Regions from separate parts of the Lelliottia amnigena genome, predicted to be linked through region 1. Evidence: predicted binding sites of a transcription regulator. Region 1 holds the regulator's gene; each other region holds the start of a gene.
The links. Region 1 encodes PurR, which represses purine synthesis genes. Its sites were predicted from a motif close to CANGCAAACGTTTGCNTG; they were not measured.

Region 2: I6L74_RS08555 (NCS2 family permease) is a predicted target of PurR. The motif match lies at 2,350-2,367, and genes of this name have one in related genera.
Region 3: purM (phosphoribosylformylglycinamidine cyclo-ligase) is a predicted target of PurR. The motif match lies at 2,016-2,033, and genes of this name have one in related genera.

What each region holds. Positions count from the first base shown of each region.
Region 1 covers NZ_CP077236.1:3,691,523-3,695,970, reverse strand. Annotated here, with positions in the region: gene I6L74_RS17415 (C40 family peptidase) at 1-17, shown strand, start outside; gene sodB (superoxide dismutase [Fe]) at 140-721, shown strand; gene I6L74_RS17405 (MFS transporter) at 760-1,926, opposite strand; gene cydH (cytochrome bd-I oxidase subunit CydH) at 2,090-2,179, opposite strand; gene purR (HTH-type transcriptional repressor PurR) at 2,476-3,501, shown strand; gene punR (DNA-binding transcriptional activator PunR) at 3,520-4,431, opposite strand.
Region 2 covers NZ_CP077236.1:1,829,646-1,834,093, reverse strand. Annotated here, with positions in the region: gene I6L74_RS08565 (4'-phosphopantetheinyl transferase family protein) at 1-223, shown strand, start outside; gene I6L74_RS08560 (NADPH-dependent FMN reductase) at 259-825, shown strand; gene I6L74_RS08555 (NCS2 family permease) at 911-2,248, opposite strand; gene yieH (6-phosphogluconate phosphatase) at 2,416-3,081, shown strand; gene phoU (phosphate signaling complex protein PhoU) at 3,194-3,919, opposite strand; gene pstB (phosphate ABC transporter ATP-binding protein PstB) at 4,057-4,448, opposite strand, start outside.
Region 3 covers NZ_CP077236.1:513,178-517,625, forward strand. Annotated here, with positions in the region: gene upp (uracil phosphoribosyltransferase) at 1-204, opposite strand, end outside; gene I6L74_RS02450 (6-phospho-beta-glucosidase) at 388-1,818, opposite strand; gene purM (phosphoribosylformylglycinamidine cyclo-ligase) at 2,096-3,133, shown strand; gene purN (phosphoribosylglycinamide formyltransferase) at 3,130-3,771, shown strand; gene ppk1 (polyphosphate kinase 1) at 3,981-4,448, shown strand, end outside.

The DNA of each region.
Region 1 (4,448 bases):
CGAAAACCATCCGTTAATCCCTGCCCTGCCGCGCTGTCGGCAGGGTAAGTTCCTCTTTTGCCGACTCTTTCAATTTGCTACTCTATCCTTGCATTCAGTGTGGTTATTGAGTGTATTTAAAATAATAAGGAGAGAAGCAATGTCGTTCGAATTACCTGCATTACCGTATGCAAAAGACGCCCTGGTCCCCCATATTTCCGTGGAAACTCTGGAGTACCATTACGGCAAACATCATCAGACCTATGTCACCAACCTTAACAATCTGATCAAAGATACGGCCTTTGAAGGGAAAACCCTGGAAGAGATCGTACGCAGCTCAGAGGGCGGTGTATTCAATAACGCCGCACAGGTCTGGAATCATACTTTCTACTGGAACTGTCTGGCACCTAACGCAGGCGGAGAACCCACTGGCGAACTGGCAACTGCCGTCAACAAGGCTTTCGGCAGCTTTGCAGAATTTAAAGCGAAGTTTACGGATGCGGCGGTTAAAAACTTTGGCGCAGGCTGGACCTGGCTGGTGAAAGAGGCGGATGGCAAACTGGCGATCGTGTCGACGTCCAACGCGGGAACGCCGTTGACTACAGCTGCCACACCGCTAATGACCGTCGATGTGTGGGAACACGCTTACTATATCGATTACCGCAACGCTCGCCCAAACTACCTGGAGCATTTCTGGGCGCTGGTTAACTGGGAATTTGTTGCGAAGAACTTCGCCGCGTAAAAACGACTCGCAGAAGGGCTAACCCTTCTGCGTTTTTATCACTCGGCTGCGCAAGCGGGTTGCGGTTGTTGGCGCCCGGACAAAAGCACCAACAGCAGACCCAACCCCGCAATAATCGCCCCCATAACCGGAACAAAACTGTATCCCAGCCCAGCGGAAATCACCGCGCCCCCTGCCGCTGCACCCAGCGCATTGCCCAGGTTAAACGCCCCGATATTCACGGAAGATGAAAGCCCAGGTGCTTCGTGCGCCACTCGCATGACACGCATCTGCAACGGCGGTACCACCGCAAACGTCGCAGCACCCCATACCACCATGGCGATAGCAGCACCGAACTCGTTACGAGCCAGCCAAGGAATGGCGACCATGATGACGATGAGCAACGTCAAGAATCCTTTCAATGTACCGCTCACTGAACGGTCCGCCAGTTTGCCGCCCAGGTAGTTGCCGAGGGTGAATCCCACACCAATCAACACCAGCATTGCCGTTACAAAGAACGGTGTGGCATGCGTAATGTCGTGCAGCACGGGCGAAATATAGGTATAGAGCGTAAACATCGCTCCAGCGCCCAGTACCGTCGTCAACAGCGCAGACAGCACCTGCGGACGGAGCAGAACCGACAGCTCTTTGCGCACATCCGGACGCTCGCCCGCTCCGCCTTTCGGCAACGAGAAGAACAGCGCGATCATCGCCACGACACCCAGCATCGCTGTCGCAAGGAAAGACATACGCCAGCCGATGACTTCACCCAGCCAGGTGGCCGCCGGCACGCCGCCAATATTCGCAATCGTTAGCCCCATAAACATCGTGGCGACCGCGCTGGCCTGCCTATGTTTGGGTACCACGCTTGCGGCCACTACCGATCCTAAACCAAAGAATGCGCCGTGGTTGAGGCTTGTCAGAATGCGCGACAACAGGAGGGTGGTGTAGTCCGGAGAGAGCGCCGAAAGCACATTACCCAGCGTGAAGATGGCCATCAGAAAAATAAGCGCATTACGACGCGCGCGATGGGAAAGCAGTAACGTCATCAGGGGTGCGCCGATCATCACGCCAATGGCATAAGCACTGATCAGCATGCCCGCCGCAGGAATAGAAACGTCAACCCCTTTAGCGATGACCGGTAAAAGCCCCATTGGGGAAAACTCGGTGGTGCCGATCCCAAATGCGCCAATCGCAAGGGCCAGCAGTGGAAAATTGATTTTCATTCATTAACTCCGGATACTGTGCCTTTACGCGACACAGAAAAACATGCCGAAAGCATGACAGCAATCACAAAAAATGAGAAGTTAACAAATTGGCAAAAGATTATTGTCGGGAGAGTAACAATGAAAGGAAGAAAACGAGGGAGAAGGCTCTCCCCCGCCTGAATCAGTGCAGAATAGCTGTAAAACTTGCCGCAACAATCAAACCCAGCACGATAATCGTGGTCGTTAACGAAAACTTAAGATCGGTATTCATCAATTTTTCTCCTTTTAATCCCCACATGAAAAGTGAGCTTGCTCATTTTTACACAGTTTACCTCAAAAATCTTCCTGGATTTAGGCTGATAACCTTTTTTGCGCTTCCCCTTTTCATCAAGATAAGACAAAATTCCACGCTAAATTTATAAGCGTACCGGCCACTGACCCCCTCCTGACGTCCTGTGTCGTTTTCCCGGCGTATCGCAATTCAATTTGCGAGATTAGGGTGAGAGAAGGCAAACGTTTACCTCTCAATTTATCAGGAGCTTAGGATATGGTCTGGAGTGACAGCTAATGGCAACAATTAAAGATGTAGCGAAACGCGCAAACGTTTCCACTACAACCGTATCACATGTAATTAACAAAACCCGTTTCGTGGCGGAAGAGACGCGCAACGCCGTTTGGGCTGCAATCAAAGAATTGCACTACTCACCGAGCGCCGTTGCTCGCAGCTTGAAAGTGAATCACACCAAGTCAATTGGTCTGCTGGCGACCAGCAGTGAAGCGGCCTATTTCGCCGAAATTATCGAAGCGGTTGAGAAAAACTGCTTCCAGAAAGGCTATACCCTGATTCTGGGAAATGCCTGGAACAGCCAGGAAAAACAGCGCGCTTACCTGTCGATGATGGCGCAAAAGCGCGTCGATGGCCTGTTGGTCATGTGTTCCGAATATCCAGAATCCGTGCTGTCGATGCTCGAGGAGTATCGTCATATCCCAATGGTGGTAATGGATTGGGGTGACACGCGCGCAGACTTTACCGATTCCGTTAACGATAACGCCTTCGAAGGCGGTTACATGGCTGGCCGTTACCTGATCGAACGTGGTCATCGCGAGATTGGTGTCATCCCCGGCCCGCTTGAGCGCAACACCGGAGCTGGCCGCCTGGCGGGCTTTATGAAAGCCATGGAAGAAGCGCTGATTACCGTCCCGGAAAACTGGATTGTACAGGGCGACTTTGAGCCAGAATCGGGCTACCGCGCGATGCAGCAGATTGTTTCGCAGTCACATCGTCCGACAGCCGTGTTCTGCGGCGGTGATATTATGGCAATGGGTGCGCTTTGCGCAGCCGATGAGCTGGGTTTACGCGTCCCGCAGGATATTTCCGTGATCGGGTATGATAACGTGCGCAACGCTCGCTACTTTACTCCCGCACTGACGACGATTCATCAGCCGAAAGACTCCCTGGGTGAAACGGCGTTCAACATGCTGATGGATCGTATCGTCAGCAAGCGTGAAGAGTCTCAGTCAATTGAAGTCCATCCGCGTCTGATTGAACGTCGCTCCGTCGCTGATGGACCGTTCCGCGATTACCGTCGTTAATCGTTTCTACGGGGCCGGTTATTCCGGCTCCCGTAGCCACTCTCTGTTCAGCGTTTCACTATCACCTAAATAGTCCAGCAACCAGGCCAGCGCAGGCGACATATCGTTTTGCTGCCATGTCAGGCAGCAGGCCGCGACCGGAAACGGATTTTCAAGCTCGAGCGCCACCCATTCTCCGCGATCGATCCGTGGACGCGCGAAATGCACAGGCACCATCCCCACACACAACCCAGCCGACAAACAGGTTGCCGACGATTCCCAGTCTGGCGCGACGACCCGCCGCTGGTTATCAAGCAGCCAGGTGATGCGTTTTGGCAGCGATCGTGACGTATCCTCCATCACCAACGACGGCCAGTTGCGCAACACGTCATCACTCAGTGGGCCTTCAATCGTTGCCAGAGGATGATCGCTTGCCACCACGCAGCGCCAGCTCAATGTTCCCATGTCCCGAAAGGCATAGCGGCCCCCGACGGGAATGGCCTGTGTCGCGCCGATCGCCATCTCCACCCTACCGTCGGATAACGCATCCCACACGCCATTAAACACTTCCTGGGACACGCGAAGTTCCACATCCGAGAAATGGCGATAGAAATCGACTACCATCTGCCGCGTCCGTTCAGGTTTAACGATGTTATCCACCGCAATCGAAAGATGGCCGCGCCAGCCATTGGCAATCTGCTGGCACTGTTCACGCGTGATCATCATTTTTTTGATAACAGATCGGCCTTCTTTCAAAAACCATACGCCAGCGGGGGTCAGAACGACATCCCGATGACGGCGTTCGAACAAGGGAACCGCCAGCCACTCCTCCATCTGACGTACCGTATAGCTGACGGCAGACGGTACGCGATGCAGTTCTTGCGCGGCTCCGCTAAAGCTACCATTTCGGGCGACAGCATCCACAACTTCTAATGAATATTCAGACCACATTTTTTGCCTGCAAAATT
Region 2 (4,448 bases), 1.9 Mb from region 1:
TTCCGCCAAAGCGGCACGCGTTGAAGCGCTTAGCGACGCGGAAGACGTTTTGATCTGGTCCATTGCCGTGACGCCTGCCATTGAGCGCCTGAGAATCTGGGAATTTGACAGTCGATACGGGTGGCGTAGCCTGCCTGATGTTCCGGCTCGCGCTAACAAACCCGCAGCACGCCTGATAAGATTAATCAGCTTACCGACAGAAAAAGCGTTAACCCTCAATTGACCCGTCCTGGGCCATCATGGCGAAAAGGAGTAATCATGTCTGATACGTTGAAAGTTGTTACGTTACTGGGAAGCCTGCGTAAAGGCTCATTTAATGGGATGGTTGCCCGCACGCTACCCAAGATTGCCCCTGCGGGAATGGACGTGTCGGCATTACCCTCCATTGGTGATATTCCACTGTATGACGCCGATGTTCAGCAGGAAGAGGGTTTCCCGCACAGCGTGGAAGCGCTTGCAGAGCAAATCCGCCAGGCGGACGGCGTAGTGATTGTCACACCGGAATATAACTACTCGGTGCCGGGTGGGTTGAAGAATGCGATCGACTGGCTGTCACGCTTACCCAATCAGCCGCTTGCCGGTAAACCGGTGCTGATTCAGACCAGCTCAATGGGCGCGATTGGCGGCGCACGCTGTCAGTATCATCTGCGCCAAATCCTGGTGTTCCTGGATGCGATGGTGATGAACAAGCCGGAATTTATGGGCGGTGTGATTCAGAATAAAGTGGATACGCAAACGGGCGAAGTGGTCGATCAAAGCACGCTGGATCATCTGACCGGTCAGCTGACCGCGTTTGGGGATTATATTCAGCGGGTTAAAGCATAAGAGAAGTGCGAACCCTCTCCCACCGGGAGAGGGAACTCAGATCGTAGGTCAGGAAAGCAAAGCGCCACCTGACACCACTGGCAACTTAGTGTGCATCGATAAACACAATCTTCAGCACAAACAGCAGCGCCACGACAACAACGCATGGGCTGAGCTCGCGGAAACGACCGGTACCGATTTTCATCACGCAGTAAGAGATGAAGCCCAGCGCGATACCTTCGGTGATCGAGAAGCTAAACGGCATCATCACGGCAGTAATAAACGCCGGAACCGCTTCGGTTAAATCTTCCCACTTCACACGCGACAGGCTAGACGTCATCAGCACGCCCACATAAATCAGCGCGCCTGCGGCCGCATACGGTGGAACCATCCCCGCTAGCGGCGAAAGGAAGATCACCAGCAGGAACAGAAGGCCAACCACAACGGCCGTCAGACCGGTACGGCCACCGACGGAAACGCCGGACGACGACTCAATATAAGCGGTAACAGACGACGTACCGATAAATGAGCCCGCGACAGACGACACGCTATCAACAAACAGCGCCTGCTTCATGCGCGGGAATTTGCCGTTCTCATCTGCCAGACCGGCTTTGTCGGTCACGCCGATCAGCGTCCCGGAGGAGTCGAACAGGTTGACCAGCATGAAGGAGAAAATCACGCCCGCAAGGCCCAGGTTAAACGACCCCGCCAGATCAACGTGACCAATCACGCTAGACACGCTCGGTGGCGCGGAGACGATGCCGTGATACTGCACGTCGCCCATCATCCAACCCAGCAGCGTCGTCACCACGATAGACACCAGCACTGCCGCATGAATATTGCGGGAGGCCAGAATCGCGATGATAAAGAAGCCCAGCACGCCCAGCAGAACGCTGTGAGACGTCAGATTGCCAATGCTCACCAGGGTTTCTGGGTTCGCGACAATAACGCCCGCGTTTTTCAGCCCCATCATGCCGATGAACAGGCCGATCCCGCTGGTGATCCCCACGCGCAGGCTCACCGGGATATTGGCAATCATCCAGTAACGCACGCGGAAAATGGTCAGCAGCAACAGGCCGACAGCGCCCCAGAAGATGGCGCCCATCCCCACTTGCCACGGCAGCCCCATCGCCTGCACGACAACAAAGGCAAAGAAGGCGTTAAGACCCATCGCCGGCGCCAACGCCACCGGGAGGTTAGCAAACACGCCCATCAGAATACTGCCGAGAGCAGCAATCAGACAGGTGGTGACGAAGACGGCGCTGGTATCCATGCCAGCAACGCCCAAAATTTGCGGGTTAACAAAAACGATATACACCATCGTCAGGAAGGTGGTGAAACCAGCGATCACTTCGGTGCGTGCCGTCGTGCCGTGCTCGCGCAATTTGAACACGCGCTCAAGCAAACCCTGACCAGACGTCTGGGTAGTGTGTTGTTGACTCATCATCAATTTCCGAACATAGGAGGGAAAATTCGTCGCTATCCTATACCAAAATGCGACAATAAGGGCGGTTACGAGATACTTTTTTTCATTGATTTTGCTTATACGGCAACGATTGCGTCTCGTGATTCTGCAGTACGTAAACGTTAAACTTGTTAAAAGGGAAAAGCATGTCTGAGATTGAAGCGGTATTTTTCGACTGCGACGGTACGCTGGTCGACAGTGAGGTCATTTGTTCCCGCGCGTATGTCAGCATGTTCCAGGAATTTGGCATTACGCTCGATCTCGAAGAGATTTTTAAGCGCTTTAAAGGCGTGAAGCTTTACGAGATTATTGACATCATCAACGCCGAGCACGGCGTCAGTCTTGCGAAAGCGGACTTAGAGCCTGTTTACCGCGCCGAGGTCGCACGCCTCTTCGACTCGGAACTGGACGTCATCGCGGGCGCAAACGCGCTGCTGGATTCCATGGCGGTACCGATGTGCGTAGTGTCAAACGGCCCGGTCACCAAAATGCAGCACTCTCTCGGCAAACTGAAGATGTTGCATCACTTCCCGGAAAAACTGTTCAGCGGTTACGATATCCAGCGCTGGAAGCCCGATCCTGCGTTGATGTTCCATGCGGCGAAAGCGATGAACGTGAACGTGGAGAACTGTATTCTGGTGGACGATTCCAGCGCGGGCGCGCAGTCGGGGATTGATGCGGGAATGGAGGTGTTTTACTTCTGCGCCGATCCGCATAACAAGCCGATTGACCATCCGAAAGTCACGACCTTTACCGATTTAGCGCAACTGCCGGAATTGTGGAAAGCGCGCGGGTGGAAGATTACCCGCTAAGTTTCCCCTCCCCCCTCTTCTTCCACAGGAGAGGGAGAAAAGCGAAACGCTCAGTGATTGAGGGAACATCGCGAAACCTTCCCTCTCCCGGTGGGAGAGGGTTAGGTCAACATCACTCTTTCGGATCGCTACCCGCCAGCAGTTTGTCCAGCTCATCGCCCCCGACGTGACGGAAATCTTGTCCCTTCACGAAGTAGAAGATGTATTCGCAAATGTTCTGACAACGATCGCCGATACGCTCGATAGAGCGGGCGCAGAACAGCGCGGTCAGGACGCTTGGAATGGTGCGCGGATCTTCCATCATGTAGGTCATCAGCTGACGCACAATGCCTTCATATTCCTGGTCGACCTTCTTGTCTTCACGGTAGATACGCACCGCTTCATCCAGATCCATACGCGCAAAGGCATCCAGCACATCATGCAGCATTTGCACAGTGTGGCGGCCCAGCGACTCCAGGCTGACCAGCAGCGGCTGGTGCTGGTGAGAGAATTTCTCCAGCGCCGTGCGGCAGATTTTATCGGCTACATCGCCAATACGTTCCAGTTCCGCGATGGTTTTGATGATCGCCATTACCAGACGCAGGTCGCTCGCCGTCGGCTGACGCTTCGCAATAATGCGCACGCAGGCTTCGTCGATCGCGACTTCCATCATGTTGACGTTTTTGTCGCCTTCCACCACGCGCTTCGCCAGCTCGCTGTCCTGATTGTGCATCGCGGTAATCGCATCAGAAAGCTGCTGCTCCACCATGCCACCCATGGTCATGACCTGAGTGCGAATGCTTTCCAGCTCGGCGTTAAACTGACCGGAAATGTGTTTATTAAGGTTGAGATTGTCCATCATTCCTCCAGATGCCCAAAATATTTCTGGCTGCAACAGGGCGGCAACTGAGCAAATCCCCGAAAGCGTAGTTCTCTACGTGACCGGAGTAAGCAAAGGCCGCCAACGCGGGTACAGCCTAAAAGATGAAGGACATATCAGCCGTAACGACCGGTAATGTAGTCTTCTGTTTGTTTTTTGGCGGGCTTGGTGAACAGATCGTCCGTGTTGCTAAACTCAATCAATTCGCCCAGGTACATAAACGCCGTATGGTCTGAACAACGCGCGGCCTGCTGCATGTTATGGGTGACAATCACCACGGTGTAATCTTGCTTCAGCTCGGTGATCAGCTCTTCAATACGGCCCGTTGAGATCGGATCCAGCGCTGAACATGGCTCATCGAGCAGTAGCACTTCCGGGCGAATCGCGATACCGCGCGCGATGCACAGACGCTGCTGCTGGCCCCCAGAGAGAGAATATCCGCTCTGGTGCAACTTATCTTTGGTTTCGTTCCAGAGTGCGGCCTTGGTCAACGCCCACTGCACGCGCT
Region 3 (4,448 bases), 1.3 Mb from region 1:
ACCTTTGATCTGCTCAACCTGAACCGGACCGTTCCAGCCCTCAATGGTCACTTTTTCTGTGGCCAGATCGGATGTTGCTTCGTAAGTGAGTAAGCTTCCAACTTCAGAGGCCAGTTCGCGAAAACGCTTCGTGCTGATGTCATGCTCACGCATCAGGCCCAGCTTGTGTTTAACGAGTGGGTGCTTCACTTCCACAATCTTCATTCTCATTCTCCTCTGAGGTGGCTACCGCAAAAAAAATCGCCGGATTATACCGCTTTTTTCGGAGTGCGCCATACCCATCTTGCTTGACGACGATCAAGCAAAGTGATGAATACTGCGATATTGAGTCTACATCAAGACAAAAAAGAGCCCCGCATCGCGGGGCTTATTGGTCATTTACAAGGGTTAGAGCGACTCGCCGTTGGTCGCAATCACGTTCTGATACCACTCAAAAGACTTTTTCTTGCTGCGATTAAGCGTGCCGTGGCCTTCGTTATCTTTATCAACGAAGATGAACCCGTAGCGTTTTTTCATCTCGCCGGTTCCAGCAGAAACCAGATCGATGCAACCCCACGGGGTGTAGCCCATCAGATCGACGCCATCTTCAACGACGGCTTTTTTCATCTCACTGATATGCGCGGCAAGATAATCAATGCGGTACTGATCGTTCACCGTGCCGTCGCTTTCCTGCACGTCAATGGCACCGAAGCCATTTTCAACAATAAACAGCGGCAGCTGATAGTGATCCCAGAACCAGTTCAGGGAATAACGCAGCCCAACCGGATCAATCTGCCAGCCCCAGTCAGATTTTTGCACGTACGGATTGGAAACCAGACTTTTACTTTCGTCGTAATCCAGCTGCGGGTTATCTGGCGTCGCTTTGGTGGCGAACGACATGTAATAGCTGAAACCGATGTAATCCACACAGCCTTGTTGCAGCGCGGCAATATCGTCTGCCGTGATGTCCAGCGCAAAGCCGCGACGTTCAAAGTAGTTGAGCAGGTGCTGAGGATATTTTCCACGGACATGCACGTCGGTGAACCAGTAGCGACGGTGCATGGCGTTCATCGCCATCATGATGTCGTTCGGCGCGCAGCTCAGGGGATAGATTGGACACATCGCGATCATGCAGCCGATTTGCAGCGACGGATTAATTTCACGTCCGGCTTTGACCGCCAGCGCGCTCGCCACCAGTTCATAATGCGCCGCCTGGAACATGACCGGCTCGCGATCTTCACCCGGCTCATACTTCAGACCGGAGTTGGTAAAGGGCGCGAAATCTTCGTGGAAATTAGCCTGATTGTTGATCTCGTTAAACGTCATCCAGTACTTCACTTTGTGCTGGTAGCGCTCAAAAGCCACCGTTGCGAAACGCACAAAGAAATCGATCAGCTTACGATTACGCCAGCCGCCGTATTCAGTGACCAGATGGTAGGGCATCTCAAAGTGGGAAAGGGTAATCACCGGCTCGATACCGTATTTCCGGCATTCGTCGAACAGATCGTCATAGAACTGCAAACCGGCTTCATTGGGTTCCAGCTCATCACCATTCGGGAAAAGGCGTGTCCAGGCAATCGAGGTGCGGAAACATTTAAAGCCCAGCTCGGCAAAAAGTTTGATGTCTTCTTTATAGCGATGGTAAAAGTCGATGGCTTCGTGGTTTGGGTAGTTTTTACCCGGCAAAACGCCGTTGGTGATTTCTCGCGGTACGCCATGGGCGCCAACGGTCATCACATCGGCAACGCTGACACCCTTGCCGCCCTCTTTCCAGCCGCCTTCCAGCTGATGTGCCGCGACCGCGCCACCCCACAGAAAACCTTCTTTGAATACTGGCATGCTTTTTCCCTCAGTCTGCGTTATGTTCTGCAAAAACCATTACAGAAACCGGTTTCAGTGGAATCATGTGCAATGCCATAAGGGGTTGCAAGCACATTACAGAAACCGGTTTCATTTTCGTGAACGGTATCAAGTTTGTCTTCGCGCGAGGGTTAAATGTGTAAATTTCCAGCGACTTTTTGTGACAACAGATTAGGCTCGCAAACGTTTGCCTGGACTGTTAGAATTGCGCCGATTTTTCTTACTATCGCAATGCAATCGCGTGGGGACTTGAGCCGTGACCAACAAAACTTCTCTCAGCTACAAAGATGCCGGTGTTGATATTGACGCAGGTAATGCGCTGGTTGACCGAATCAAAGGTGTGGTGAAAAAGACCCGCCGTCCTGAAGTGATGGGCGGTCTGGGTGGATTCGGCGCACTGTGTGCACTGCCGCAAAAATATCGCGAACCTGTTCTGGTTTCTGGCACTGACGGCGTGGGAACGAAACTGCGTCTGGCAATGGATCTTAAACGCCACGACACCATCGGTATCGATTTGGTCGCTATGTGTGTCAATGACCTGGTCGTACAGGGTGCTGAGCCGCTGTTCTTCCTCGACTATTACGCCACCGGCAAACTCGACGTTGATACCGCAGCAAGCGTAATCACCGGGATCGCTGAAGGCTGTCTGCAGTCTGGCTGTTCGCTGGTCGGTGGTGAAACGGCAGAAATGCCGGGGATGTACCACGGTGAAGATTATGACGTCGCGGGATTCTGCGTCGGTGTAGTAGAAAAATCAGAAATTATCGATGGCAGCAAAGTGACCGATGGCGATGTGCTGATTGCGCTGGGATCCAGCGGCCCGCACTCTAACGGTTACTCGCTGGTGCGTAAAATCCTCGAGGTGAGTGGAAGCAATCCAGAAACTATCGAGCTTGAAGGCAAGCCGCTGGCCGATCACCTGCTCGCGCCAACCCGCATCTACGTCAAAAATATTCTTGAGCTGATTGAGAACGTTGATGTTCATGCCATCGCCCACCTGACCGGTGGCGGATTCTGGGAAAATATCCCGCGTGTTCTTCCTGATAATACCCAGGCCGTGATTGACGAATCCTCATGGCAGTGGCCAGCCGTGTTCAACTGGCTGCAAACAGCGGGTAACGTTAGCCAGCACGAGATGTATCGCACCTTCAACTGCGGCGTTGGGATGCTCATCGCGCTGCCAGCCAGTGAAGCAGACAATGCCATTAGCCTGATGCAGGCAAAAGGTGAAAACGCGTGGAAAATCGGTATCATCAAAGCCTCTGATTCCGACGAGCGTGTGGTCATTGAATGAAAAATATAGTGGTGCTCATTTCCGGTAACGGAAGCAATTTGCAGGCAATCATTGACGCCTGCAAACAGAAACAGATTAATGGCACCCTACGCGCAGTTTTCAGCAACAAGGCCGATGCGTTCGGCCTTGAGCGCGCACGCGAAGCGCACATCCCCGCGCACGCGCTTGAAGCCGCTCAGTTTGCCAGCCGCGAAGCGTTTGACCGCGAACTGGTCCAGGAAATTGACGCCTATGCACCAGATGTCGTGGTGCTCGCCGGTTACATGCGAATTCTTAGCCCCGCGTTTGTCTCGCATTATTCCGGACGCCTGCTGAACATCCACCCTTCTCTTCTGCCAAAATATCCGGGTCTGTATACCCACCGTCAGGTGCTGGAAAATGGTGATGAGGAACATGGCACGTCGGTGCATTTTGTCACCGATGAGCTGGATGGCGGGCCGGTTATTCTGCAGGCCAAAGTCCCGGTGTTTGATGGCGACAACGAAGATGACATTACGGATCGCGTTCAGGCGCAGGAACATGCCATTTACCCGCTTGTGGTGAGCTGGTTCGTCGATGGGCGCCTGGAGATGCGTGAACACGCAGCCTGGCTCGATGGCGTAAAACTGCCCCCTCAGGGGCATGCTTCAGAAGAATGATTATTCAAGCCGGCGATTGCCGGCTTTTTGTTGCCTGCCATTCATAAAAACCATAAATAATCAGGAGGTTTAGCGCTAATTTTCACGCTGCGTGGTCGGTTTACTGTCATACTTTTCTGGCACAGTTGGACATCTCGTGGCAAAGCTCGCCATAATAGAATCGAGACGGATTTGCTGCGTCCCGTGATTGAAACGGAGTGTAAGTTGTAATGGGTCAGGAAAAGTTATACATCGAGAAAGAGCTAAGCTGGTTAGCGTTCAACGAACGTGTCCTTCAGGAAGCGGCTGATAAGAGCAACCCGCTGATTGAGCGTATGCGTTTTCTGGGGATTTACTCCAATAACCTGGATGAATTCTACAAGGTGCGTTTTGCTGAGCTGAAACGGCGGATTATCATCAGCGAAGAGCAGGGTTTGAACTCTCATTCGCGTCATCTGCTAGGCAAAATTCAGGCGCGAGTACTGAAGGCAGATCAGGAATTCGACGGTCTGTATAACGAACTGCTGCTGGAAATGGCGCGCAACCAGATTTTCCTGATTAACGAACGTCAGCTTTCTGCCAATCAGCAAGCCTGGCTGCGGCACTATTTCAAACATTATCTGCGTCAGCACATCACGCCGATTCTGATCAATCGTGAAACGGATCTGGTGCAATTCCTGAAGGATGACTACACCTAT